2 regions of the Enterocloster lavalensis genome follow, and region 2 is predicted to be linked to the other one. Evidence: predicted binding sites of a transcription regulator. Region 2 holds the regulator's gene; the other holds the start of a gene.
The links. The regulator NrdR, encoded in region 2, represses ribonucleotide reductase genes. The targets are predictions, from matches to a motif close to CACAANATNTTGTG.
Positions count from the first base shown of each region.

Region 1 (6,356 bases), 2.3 Mb from region 2:
TTCCTGGAACCTCTGGATAAGGAAACCATATTCATAGATGGAGGTTATCCGGTGGATATGGAGCAGAACACACTGGCGCAGTTGAACGCGGCGGCGCACAATGAGTTTGAGGAGCACGACGTGGTGTACAAATCCTTCGGCGATATCGCCAAGGAGGAGGGCTTTTCCAGGATCGGAAATGTGTTCCACATGATCGCGGAGATCGAGAAGACCCATGGGGAACGGTTTCAGCATTTGGCGGACCGGCTGGGAAGCGGGAAGCTGTTTATTTCCGATGTAAAGACCGGCTGGGTGTGTTTAAACTGCGGCCATATCCATTTCGGCACGGAAGCGCCCCAGATGTGCCCGGTCTGCCAGCATGAACAGGGCTATTTTGTCAGCGTGGAGCTGGCACCCTGGTATTTGGGCAGATAGCGCCGGTTCGGATTCGGACGCCGCAGGCTTAAAGCGCCGCGGCGTCCTTTTTACTTTGAAAATTTCCGCAGTTATGCTATGATACTATCTGAGACTGAAAAAGAAAGATTCGGAGGAAAGACAAGAGATGGCGCACAAGGTAAAAGCGGTGATTTTTGATCAGGATGGACTGATGTTTGATACGGAACGGCTGTCGGTGGAGGCCTGGAATATTGTGGGAAAACGGTTCGGCATTTCCGTGGGGGACGAGTTCTTTGACGGAATCCGGGGCAGCAAGCCGGACACGGTGAAGCGGCTGCTGAACGAGATGTTTGGGCCGGAATTCGACACGGACCGGTTCCTGGAGGAGAAGAGGGCGTTTTCCTATGATCAGATTCGCAAGTACGGCGTTCCGGTGAAAAAGGGTTTGAAGGAACTTCTTACATATTTAAAAGAGAAGGGAATCAAAACAGCGGTTGCCACCTCCAGCGGACGCCAGTGGACGGAGCAGAATGTGGGGGGCGCCGGCATCGACGGCTTTTTTGACGCATATGCCTTCGGGGAGATGGTGACCCACGCCAAGCCGGACCCGGAGATCTTTTACCTGGCCGCGGATATGCTGGGCGAAAAGCCGGAGGAGTGCATGGTGCTGGAGGACAGCTTCAACGGCATAAGCGCCGCGTTAAACGGCGGCTTCCTTGCGGTGATGGTGCCGGACCTGAGCATCCCGGGACCGGAGCTGACCGCAAAACTGACCGCCAAGTGCGACAGCCTTCTGGATGTGATCCGGCTGTTTGAAGAAGGTTTTTTTACAGTATAGGCGGGAAAATGCAAACTGCGGAGGTGACGGGATGATAAAAGGGATAACCACAGCGGCCACGTTTGGGGCGGCTGTCTGCCTGGCGCGGTCGGAATATGAGAAAAAGCGGTTCTCTGTGGAGGAGACCTGCATCCGGTCGGACAAGATTTTGAAGGATAAGACCCTTGTCTTTTTGTCGGACCTGCACAACAATGAGTTCGGCCCGGGGAACCGGCGGCTTTTGGAGGCAATCCGGCGGGTAAACCCGGACGCGGTGCTGATCGGCGGCGATATGATGGTGTGCAAGGGCAGGCGGGATGTGGCGGTGCCTTTGGAGCTGGTGAAGCGGCTGGCAAGGGATTTCCCGGTGTACTGCGGCAACGGGAACCACGAGAACCGCATGGTCTGGGAGCGGGAGACTTACGGCGGCCTGTACGAGGAGTACCGGGACCGGCTGAAGCGGATGGGCGTGATCTATCTGGAAAACGGGACGGCTCCCTGGGGGGCGGATACAGAGATTTCCGGGCTGGATCTGGGACAGCGGTATTATCGCAAGGCTCTGTTTGAGAAGCTGGACCCGATGCCGCCGGATTATCTGGTCCGCAGGCTGGGCCGGGTGCGGGGAGCCGGGCGGGAAGAGAAATTCCAGATTCTGCTGGCGCACTCTCCCATGTATTTTAAGGATTACGCGGCCTGGGGGGCGGATTTGACCCTGTCCGGGCATTTCCACGGGGGAACCATCCGCATCCCGGGCCTGGGCGGCGTGATGACGCCCCAGTACCAGTTTTTCATTCCCTGGTGCGCGGGGGATTTTGAGACGGACGGGAAGCGCATGATCGTCAGCCGGGGACTGGGCACCCACTCCATCAACATCCGCCTGAACAACCGGCCTCAGCTGGTGGTGGTGCGGCTGAAAAAGCAGTAGCGGGCTTTTGGGTTCTGTGGTAAGATAAATGCTGATGGCCGGAAGCGGATGGACCCCGCAGAACCGGCTGACCACGGGCGGTGAAACGGCGTTTGACGCTGTCAGGGCCGGAAAAAGAGGATTTATGGTACAGATATCTTACAAGCTGGAGCATTTTGAGGGACCTTTGGACCTGCTCCTGCATCTGATTGAGAAAAATAAGGTAAATATTTACGATATTCCCATCGCGGAGATCACTAACCAATATCTGGAATATGTGCGGAACATGGAGCGGGAGGACTTAAATGTCGTCAGCGAGTTTCTGGTGATGGCCGCCACGCTGCTGGATATCAAGGCCCGTATGCTGCTTCCCAAGGAAGTGGACGAGGAGGGCGAGGAGATTGACCCGCGGGCGGAGCTAGTACAGCGTTTGCTGGAATACAAGACCTACCGGCTGATGGCCGATGAGCTGGCCAGGCGGGAGGATGGCGCGGACCGCCTTCTGTACAAGTCGCCCACCATTCCGCCGGAGGTGGCTAAATATGAGCCGCCGGTGGATTTGGACAGCCTGTTGGACGGCCTCACCCTGGCGAAGCTGAAGCGGGTGTTCGAGCAGGTGATGAAGCGCAAGGAGGACAAGGTAGACCCGATCCGCAGCAATTTCGGCACCATCCGGCGGGAGCCGGTGAGCCTGGAGCAGAAGATCGGATCGGTGCTTGGCTATGCCAGGAAAAACCGGCATTTCAGCTTCCGCCATCTACTGGAGGAGCAGGCGGACAAGCTGGAGGTGGTGGTCACCTTTCTGGCGGTTCTGGAGTTGATGAAGATCGGCAAAATCCATCTGGTGCAGGAGGAGACCTTCGGAGACATGGAGATCGAAGCCCTGGAGCCGGAGGGGGAGGAAGCGGAGCTGGACTTAGACGGGCTGGCGGATTTCGCGGAGTGACGATTGAAGGGATAAGGACGGATAGAGATGGAAGAGGGAAAACTGACAAGAGGCGCCGGAGCGGGGCAGCCGGAGCAGGCCGGCGTACAAAACGGCCAGTTGGCGCTGGAGTTTCCGCCCACCGAGAATGAGAAGGAGCAGGAGGCGGTCGTTGAGGCCGTCCTGTTTACCATGGGGCGCTCCGTGGAGCTGCGGCAGCTGGCCGCGGCCATTGGGCAGGACCGGGAGACGGCCAGGCGGGCGGTGGAACGCCTGAAGGCCCGGTATGACAAGAGCAGAAGCTGCGGGATGCAGATTATCGCGCTGGAGGACAGCTACCAGATGTGCACCAAGGCGAAATATTATGACAACCTGATCCGGGTGGCGTCCACGCCCAAGAAGCAGGTGCTCACCGAGGTAATGTTGGAAACGCTGTCCATCATCGCCTACAAGCAGCCGGTGACCAAGCTGGAGATTGAGAAGATCCGCGGCGTCAAGTCCGACCACGCGGTGAACCGGCTGATCGAGTTCAACCTGGTGTACGAGGTGGGCCGCATGGACGCGCCGGGCCGTCCGGCGCTGTTCGCCACCACCGAGGAGTTTTTGCGCCGCTTCGGCGTCGGCTCCACCGACGATCTTCCCAGCATGAATCCCGAGCAGGCAGAGGAGATCAAGGCCGAGGTGGAGGAGGAGCTGCAGCTGAAGCTGGAGGACCTGGCAGTTAAGAGTGACGGCGGGGAAGAAGCGGCGGAAGAGACGGCGGGAGATTTGGCCGCGGCGGAGGCCGCGGCCGGGGTGGAACTATCTGCTGCCGGGGGCGAAAGCGCAGACCGGGCTGAAACTGGTGCCCAGGCTGAAACTGCGGTCCGGGCCGAAACTGCAGCCCGGGCCGAAAGCACAGCTCAGGCCGAAAGCACAGCCCAGGCCGAAACCGCCCCCTGGGCCCCCGCCCTCGAGGACCCCGACCTTACCGAGGACGAGCTGGCGCTTCTGGAGCAGGAAGCAGCCTACGCGGCGGAGCTGGAAGCCGCTGCAGCCGCCAGGGAGGAAGAGGAGGAGCGGGAACGGCGCTGAGAGCGAAAACTGCGGCGGATTTGGGGCGTGAAAGCCCCTGGTCCGCCCCGAAATACAGGCTGAGAGAGACATTTTCCATTGCTGGAAGATGTCTCTTTTTCTGGAAATTGACTCTTGACGAAACCGGCTCGCCGTGATAGGATATCATATGCGTTATACATATAGTGTACTCATTTGACAACAAAACACAATATATAGTGATAGAGGCCCGGGGTGACCGAAAACCGGGCAGGACAGGAGGCAAAAGCAGTGGAGTGCAGTGAGATCAAGGTGATTAAAAAAGACGGAACCAGGGAGGATTTCAACGTCCAGAAGGTGGTGGCGGCGGTCCGCAAGTCGGCGGAGCGCGCCATGATCCGTTTTTCCAAGGCGGAGATCACGTTTATCTGCCAGTTTGTGGAGGAGAAGGCGGAGGATATGGAGGTCACGGAGATCCCCATCGCCCAGATGCACAACGTGGTGGAGGGCGCGCTGGAGAAGGTGAATCCCCAGGTGGCCAAGAGCTACCGGGATTACCGCAACTACAAGCAGGATTTCGTTCAGATGCTGGACGACGTTTACAAGAAGAGCCAGTCCATCATGTACATCGGCGACAAGGAGAACAGCAACACGGACAGCGCTCTGGTATCCACCAAGCGCAGCCTGATCTTCAACGAGCTGAACAAGTCCCTGTACCAGAAGTTCTTTATGACCGTGGAGGAGCTGCAGGCCTGCCGCGAGGGCTACATTTACATCCACGACATGTCCGCCAGGCGCGACACCATGAACTGCTGCCTCTTCGACGTGAAGTCCGTGCTCACCGGCGGTTTCGAGATGGGCAACCTCTGGTACAATGAGCCCAAGACATTGGACGTGGCCTTTGACGTGATCGGGGATATCGTGCTCAGCGCGGCCAGCCAGCAGTACGGCGGATTCACCGTGCCCAGTGTGGAGGAGATTCTGGCGCCCTACGCAGAAAAGTCCTACGAGCAGTACATTGAGAAATATCTGGACCTGGGCCTGACCGACGGTAAGGCCATGGAGGTGGCGTGGAGCGACGTGCAGCGCGATATGGAGCAGGGCTTCCAGGGCTGGGAGTACAAGTTCAACTCCGTCTCCTCCAGCCGCGGAGATTACCCCTTTATCACCATGACGGCGGGAACGGGCACCAGCCGTTTCGCCAGGATGGCTACCATCACCATGCTGAACGTGCGCAAGGGCGGCGAGGGCAAAAAGGGCCACAAGAAGCCGGTGCTGTTCCCCAAGATTGTGTTCCTCTACGACGAGAAGCTCCACGGCCCGGGCGGCGAGCTGGAGGACGTGTTCGAGGCGGGAATCGACTGTTCCAGCAAGACCATGTACCCGGACTGGCTGTCCCTGACCGGCAAGGGGTACATTTCCAGCATGTACAAACAGTATGGCAAGATCATTTCCCCCATGGGCTGCCGCGCCTTCCTCTCACCCTGGTATGAGCGGGGCGGTATGTACCCGGTAGACAGCAAGGATGCGCCGGTGTTTGTGGGCCGTTTCAACATCGGCGTGGTGAGCCTGCACCTGCCCATGATCCTGGCGAAGGCCCGCCAGGAGAGCCGGGATTTCTTTGAGGTGCTGGACTATTACCTGGAGCTGATCCGCAGGATCCATATCCGCACCTACGCCTACCTGGGCGAGATGAAGGCCAGCACCAACCCGCTGGCTTACTGCGAGGGAGGATTTTACGGGGGCCATCTGGGGCTTCACGACAAGATCAAACCTCTGTTAAAGACCGCCACCGCCTCCTTCGGGATCACCGCGTTCAACGAGCTGCAGCAGCTCTACAACGGCAAGTCCCTGGTGGAGGACGGAGCCTTTGCCCTGGAAACCCTGGAGCACATCAACCGGAAGGTGAACCAGTTCAAGGAGGAGGACGGCAATCTCTACGCCATCTACGCCACCCCGGCGGAGAACCTCTGCGGCCTGCAGGTGAAGCAGTTCCGCAACAAGTACGGGATCATTGAAAATGTTTCGGACCGGGAGTATGTGAGCAACGGTTTCCACTGCCATGTGACCGAGGAGATCACGCCCATTCAGAAGCAGGACCTGGAGTACCGGTTCTGGGAGCTGTGCAACGGCGGCAAGATCCAGTACGTGAAATACCCGGTGGGCTACAACAAGGAGGCCATCCGCACCCTGGTGCGCCGGGCTATGGCCATGGGCTTTTACGAGGGCGTAAACCTCGCCCTGTCCTACTGCGACGACTGCGGCCACCAGGAGCTGAATATGGACGTGTGCCCCAAATGCGG
Region 1 covers NZ_CP176637.1:1,420,022-1,426,377, reverse strand. Annotated here, with positions in the region: gene rbr (rubrerythrin) at 1-414, shown strand, start outside; gene ACK2JC_RS06270 (HAD family hydrolase) at 542-1,213, shown strand; gene ACK2JC_RS06265 (metallophosphoesterase) at 1,245-2,117, shown strand; gene ACK2JC_RS06260 (segregation and condensation protein A) at 2,242-3,042, shown strand; gene scpB (SMC-Scp complex subunit ScpB) at 3,070-4,095, shown strand; gene nrdD (anaerobic ribonucleoside-triphosphate reductase) at 4,345-6,356, shown strand, end outside.
Region 1: a site for NrdR is predicted at 4,282-4,295, ahead of nrdD (anaerobic ribonucleoside-triphosphate reductase). Genes of this name have one in related genera too.

Region 2 (6,356 bases):
GAAATAAACCGGCAATGAACCAGATTTACGGTCTGGCCATCGCCGCCTCCGCCGCGTTCGCCCTGGGGATTTACGCGGTCTGCGCCGTGTTTGCCCGCCCGGTGGTTGGGGCGTTCAACCATCAGGGGGACCTGGTGCTGGAGGCCATAGCGGTGCGGGGGTTGAGAATCTATTTTGCGGGATTTCTCTTTGCCGGGGTCAACGTGGTGACGGCTGCATTTTTCAGCTCGGTTTCACAGCCGGGCCGGTCCTTCGCCGTGTCCATGCTGCGCGGTTTTGTGGTGATCCTGCCCATGGCGTTTGTCCTGGCCGCGGCTCTGGGCCTGGATGGCGTCTGGCTGTCCATGCCCGCGTCGGAACTGGTGGTGGCGGTATTCTGTTTGATTTTGTATGTGTGGGGGAAAAATAAACGCAGGCGGTGACAGCGGCCTGCCGTATCAAAAAGGGGGCCCGAAAGGCCCCTTGAACGGAGGAGTGGCCGTCGGGATGCACGCCCGGCGGCCGGTTTGTGAGAAAAAGTTGTATGAAAAGCATTCGCTTTAACGTTTTCTAATATAAGCCGGAAATGTGATGAATTTGTGGAGAAAATATGAAAATTCTGTGTTGTCCTTAGGATGGCCGTTCGGACGGCTAATCGTTCTGACCGGAAAAGAGTGCAGAAAATGCTTGACGGGACCGGTAAATGTGCGTTATACTTGTCAGCGCAAAGGGAATGAGGTTCTCCCGTGGCGCAAGCCAGAGCCGCTTGTAAGGCAGATTATGAGCTGATGACTTCTGTGATGATTTTGATCGCAGGGGCATTGGCTTTTTTTGTTGCCCTGCGGAGAGGAGAGAAAAAATGTTATTGAGTCTTGCTGTGATTTTTTTGTGTGGAATGGGAATGGGGGCTGTTTTCAGGCGGTTGAACCTGCCGCAGCTTCTGGGGATGCTGCTGACCGGAATTCTGCTGGGTCCGTATGCGCTTAATCTGCTGGACGGCTCCATCCTGTCCATCTCGGCGGATCTGAGGCAGATTGCGCTGATCATTATCCTGACCAGGGCAGGTCTGAATCTGGATGTGGCAGATTTGAAGAAGGTGGGAAGGGCGGCGGTGCTGATGTGCTTTGTGCCGGCCTCCTTCGAGATTCTGGGAATGCTGGCGCTGGCGCCGCGGATTCTGGGGATCAGCCTGCTGGACGCGGCGATTATGGGCACGGTGGTGGGCGCCGTGTCGCCGGCGGTGATTGTGCCGAAAATGCTGAAGCTGATGGATGAGCGGTACGGCACAAGGGAGAGTATCCCCAGTTGATTATGGCGGGGGCGTCTGTGGACGACGTGTTTGTGATCGTGCTGTTCACCTCCTTCACTGGCCTGGCCCAGGGAGGGACCGCTTCCGCTCTGGATCTGATGCGGATTCCCACCTCCATCGTCCTGGGGCTGGCGGCGGGAGCGGTCTGCGGCCTGCTGCTGGCGCTGGCCTTCCGGAAGATCCACATGCGCGACAGCGCCAAGGTGATCATTATCCTGAGTATTTCCTTCCTGCTGGTGACGCTGGAGCACTCCCTGAGCGGAGCGCTGGGCTTCTCCGGCCTGCTGGCGGTCATGGGCATGGGCATCGCCCTGCAGCGGCGCAGGGGGGAGGTGGCGGCCAGGCTGTCCGCCAAATACTCCAAACTCTGGGTGGCCGCGGAGCTGCTGCTGTTCGTGTTGGTGGGAGCCACGGTGGACGTGGGCTACGCGCTGGCCTCCGGGGGAGCCGCGGTGCTCCTGATCTTCGGCGTGCTGGTGTTTCGGATGGCCGGAGTGTTCCTGTGCCTGTTGGGCACCAGTCTGGACCGCAGGGAACGGCTGTTCTGCATGATCGCCTACATGCCGAAGGCTACGGTTCAGGCGGCGATCGGGGCCATCCCGCTGTCCATGGGGCTGGCCTGCGGACAGATTGTCCTCACGGTGGCGGTGCTCTCCATTTTGATCACCGCGCCGCTGGGCTCCTTCCTGATTGAGCGGACTTATAAAAAACTGTTGAAGCCCCAGTAGGGGCGGGCGGTAGGAGGCGGGACCGCTTGATGATTGAAGGCGGGTGAGGCCGCCCGGCGGCCTGCTTGGGGTGACGTCCCTCCGCCTACAGGCTTTTGTGCAGCAGTTCCAGCACGCCCCTCAGTTCCTCCACTCCGATCTGCCCCGGAGCGGAGGCCTGACCGGCAGAACCGAAGGTCAGGGCGGAGCCGAAGATTTCGCCCGACAGGCGGCTGATCACGCCCATTCCGGCCATGGACATGGTGACGACGGGGCGGGTAAAGCGGGTCCGTGCCTGGGAAGTGGCGGAAAGAAGCGTCAGCACATCCTCCGGGCTCTGGGGCATGACGGCGATCTTTAAAATATCGCCCCCGCTCTGTTCCATCCGCTCCAGGATGTCCAGCATGGCGGAAAGCTCCGGTGTGCGGGAAAAGTTGTGGTGGGAGAGGATCACCTTCACCCCGCGGTCGTGGGAGTGAGGGATGAGGTCCGCCAGAAAACCGGCTCCGGCGGCCAGCTCCACGTCCACCAGGTCCGCACAGCCGCTGTCCACGGCGCTGCGGACCAGATTTTCGTAGTGCCCCGGGCCGGTCTTTTCACAGGCGCCTCCCTCGGCAAAGGTGCGGAAGGTGGCGAGCAGCGGCTTGTCCCCCAGAGCCTCCCGCAGACCGGCGAGCAGGCGGCGGGTCTCATCCAGATCAAAACGTCCGTCAAACCAGTCCAGACGCCATTCCACCAGGTCAACAGGCAGTCCGGCGAAACGCCGCGCCTCCTTCAGGATGGCGTCGCCGGAGGGAGCGACGATGGGGACGCAGATTTTGGGGATCCCTTCGCCGATGGTTATATTTTTCACATGTACGGTATTCATAGCTGACAAGGTCCTTTCCGGCGGGGAGGGCCCGCCGATGATGCGATATTTGTAAACAGATTTTGTTTACCGCTATTACTATATTAAAAAAAGCGCGGTCTGTCCAGTGAGAAGGCAGTAATTGTAAAATCTTCTTGCACATCCCCGTTTCCTGGGTTAAAATAAATTCAATCAGAGAGATCAGGCCCCCCGCCAGTGGCAAACGGCGGGAGTACAAGGAGGTATAAAGGATGAAATGCCCATACTGCAATGAGGCAGATACAAAGGTAATCGATTCCAGACCCGCGGAGGACAACAGCTCCATCCGCAGACGCCGCCAGTGTGAGCGCTGCGGAAAGCGTTTCACTACCTATGAGAAGCTGGAGACCATGCCGCTCATGGTGATCAAGAAGGACAATTCACGGGAGGCCTACGACCGCTCCAAAATCGAGGCGGGGATTATCCAGTCCTGCCACAAGCGGCCCGTGTCCACCCAGCAGATCAACTCCGTGATCGACGAGATCGAGAACCGCGTTTTTAATATGGAAGAGAAGGAAGTGCCCACCTCGGTGATCGGCGAGCTGGTCATGGATAAATTAAAGGAGCTGGACGAGGTGGCCTATGTCCGTTTCGCTTCCGTTTACCGGGAGTTTAAGGACGTGAACACATTTATGGAGGAGCTGGCCAAGCTTCTGAAACAATAGTGGGAGACAGACAATCTATGCTGGAACAATTTTATCCCCGCCTGTACCTGGATTCCGCTTACGAGGTCCCCTATGGGGACTTCCGGGCGGAGGGGTACAGGGGGGTGATTTTTGACATTGACAACACTCTGGTGCCCCACGACGCGCCGGCGGACGCCCGGGCTTTGGAGCTGTTTGACCGCCTGCGGGCCCTGGGGATGAGCACCTGCCTTTTGTCCAACAACAAGGAGCCCCGGGTAAAGTCCTTTGCCGGGCAGGTGAACAGTATTTACCTGTATAAGGGCGGCAAGCCGTCCCGGCGGGGTTATCTGGCAGCCATGGAGCGGATGGGGACCACCACGGAAAACACCTTGTTTGTGGGGGATCAGCTGTTCACCGACGTGTACGGCGCCAACCGGACCGGACTTTACAGCGTTCTGGTGAAACCCATCAATCCCAAAGAGGAGATTCAGATCGTGCTCAAGCGCTACCTGGAGAAGCCGGTGCTGTGGTCCTACGCAAGACATCTGAAGAAAACTGGAGAGAAAAGAGACTGGAAGCGATGAATGGTAAGACGAGAGTATGCGGCGTGATCGGGTGCCCGGTGGAGCACTCCATGTCGCCGCAGATGCACAACTTTTATGCGGAGCGGACCGGACTGAATCTGGCTTACGTTCCGTTCCGCGTGGAACCCCAGGCAGTGGGGGACGCCGTGAAGGGGGCTTACGCCCTAAACCTGCTGGGCCTCAATGTGACGGTGCCCCACAAGCAGCGGGTGATGGAGTATCTGGTGGAGATCGACGAGGACGCCAGGGCCATCGGAGCGGTGAATACGCTGGTGCGGATGGAGGGCGGCTATAAGGGCTACAACACCGACGCCGCCGGTTTGAAGCGGGCCATGGACCGGGCCGGCATCGCCATCCGGGGCCAGCGCTGCCTGCTGCTGGGCGCGGGCGGAGCCGCCAAGGCCGCCGCCTATCTGCTGGCCAGGGAGGGAGCGGATGAGGTGTTCCTGCTGAACCGGAATCTGGACCGGGCGGCGCAGCTGGCCGGCTGTGTCAACGGATTGACGGGCAGGGACGTGATCCGTCCCATGGCCCTGGCGGATTACGGCCGGCTTCCGGGGACGGGAAGGGATTTCCTGTGCATCCAGTCCACCAGCGTTGGCATGCATCCGGACACGGACCGTGCCGTGATCGAGGATGAGGCGTTTTATGGGCGGATTCATACGGGAGTGGATATTGTATACACTCCCAGCGAGACCAAATTCATGAGGCTGGTGAGAGCTTCCGGCGGCAGCGCCGTGGGCGGCCTGGACATGCTGCTCTACCAGGGGATCATCGCCTACGAGCTGTGGAATCCTGGAACCGTAGTAGACGAGGAGACGGCCTCCATTGCCAGGCAGATGCTTCTGGACCAGCTGGAGCCGGGCAGAGGGAAAAGCGTGGTCCTGATCGGCTTTATGGGCGCGGGCAAGACCAGCGTGGCGGACCGCTATGCGGCGGACTACGGGCTGGCGGTGGTGGATACGGACCAGCGCATCGAGGAGATGGCCGGGATGCCCATTAAGGACATTTTCGCCTCCCAGGGCGAGGAGGCCTTCCGGGCCCTGGAGACGGAGATGCTGCGGGCGCTGCTGAAGGAGAACGAAACCAGGGTGATCTCCGTGGGCGGCGGGCTTCCGCTGCGGGAGGAAAACCGGGAGCTGTTAAAACAGCTGGGAACCGTGGTGCTTTTGGACGTGTCCGTAGACACGGTGCTGGAGCGCCTGGGGCGGGACGTGTCCTCGCGGCCCATGCTGAGGGGGGATGACGTGCGCGCCCGTGTGGAGGAGCTTATGGCCTTCCGCCGCCCCGTTTACCGGGAGACATGCCACCGGATGGTGGATGTAAACGGGCGGACCGTGGAGGAAATCGCCGCGGAAATCCACAAAATATGTCAATGAATAAAAAAGGGCTTGAAAATACAGCATACATAGTATAAAATAATAAAGATTAGAGACATTGAACGAGTTGAGGAGGAATATCTTTATGATATCAGCAGGAGATTTTAGAAACGGTGTTACGCTGGAGATTGACGGACAGGTTGTACAGATTATGGAATTCCAGCACGTTAAGCCCGGAAAAGGCGCTGCTTTCGTGCGCACGAAATTGAAAAACGTAATCAACGGCGGCGTGGTAGAGCGCACCTTCCGTCCCACCGAGAAATTCCCGGCTGCAAGAATCGACAGAGTGGACATGCAGTATCTGTATGCTGACGGCGAGCTGTTTAACTTCATGAACCAGGAGACCTATGATCAGGTTGCCCTGAACAAGGACATCATCGGCGACGCCTTAAAGTTTGTGAAGGAGAACGAAGTATGTAAGGTTTGCTCTTACAACGGCAATGTGTTTTCCGTAGAGCCCCCGCTGTTCGTAGAGCTGGAGATCACCGATACGGAGCCCGGCTTTAAGGGTGACACTGCAACCGGCGCCAACAAGCCCGCCACCGTGGAGACCGGCGCGCAGGTAAACGTTCCGCTGTTTGTGGAGACCGGCGACAAGATCAAGATCGACACCAGAACCGGTGAGTATCTGTCCCGCGTTTAATCCGCAGAATTCCTGATAGACGTATTAACTTGCTCCGGCGCGCTTCCGGAGCAGTTTTTTTGTTACTGTTCACAGGTGATCGTTTAACTTGAAAAGGAGATATGTCGTGAAAAAGATTCTGGATCTGATGGAAGGACAGCTGAGGGCCGCGTTTTCGGCCTGCGGCTACGATGAAACCTTCGCCAAGGTGGTTCTGTCCAACCGGCCGGACCTGTGCGAATACCAGTGCAACGGCTCCATGGC
Region 2 covers NZ_CP176637.1:5,610,489-5,616,844, forward strand. Annotated here, with positions in the region: gene ACK2JC_RS25175 (MATE family efflux transporter) at 1-422, shown strand, start outside; fluoride riboswitch at 700-784, shown strand; partial or broken gene ACK2JC_RS25180 (cation:proton antiporter) at 839-2,016, shown strand; gene aroD (type I 3-dehydroquinate dehydratase) at 2,102-2,863, opposite strand; gene nrdR (transcriptional regulator NrdR) at 3,094-3,546, shown strand; gene ACK2JC_RS25195 (YqeG family HAD IIIA-type phosphatase) at 3,564-4,091, shown strand; gene aroE (shikimate dehydrogenase) at 4,088-5,470, shown strand; gene efp (elongation factor P) at 5,556-6,113, shown strand; gene argS (arginine--tRNA ligase) at 6,220-6,356, shown strand, end outside.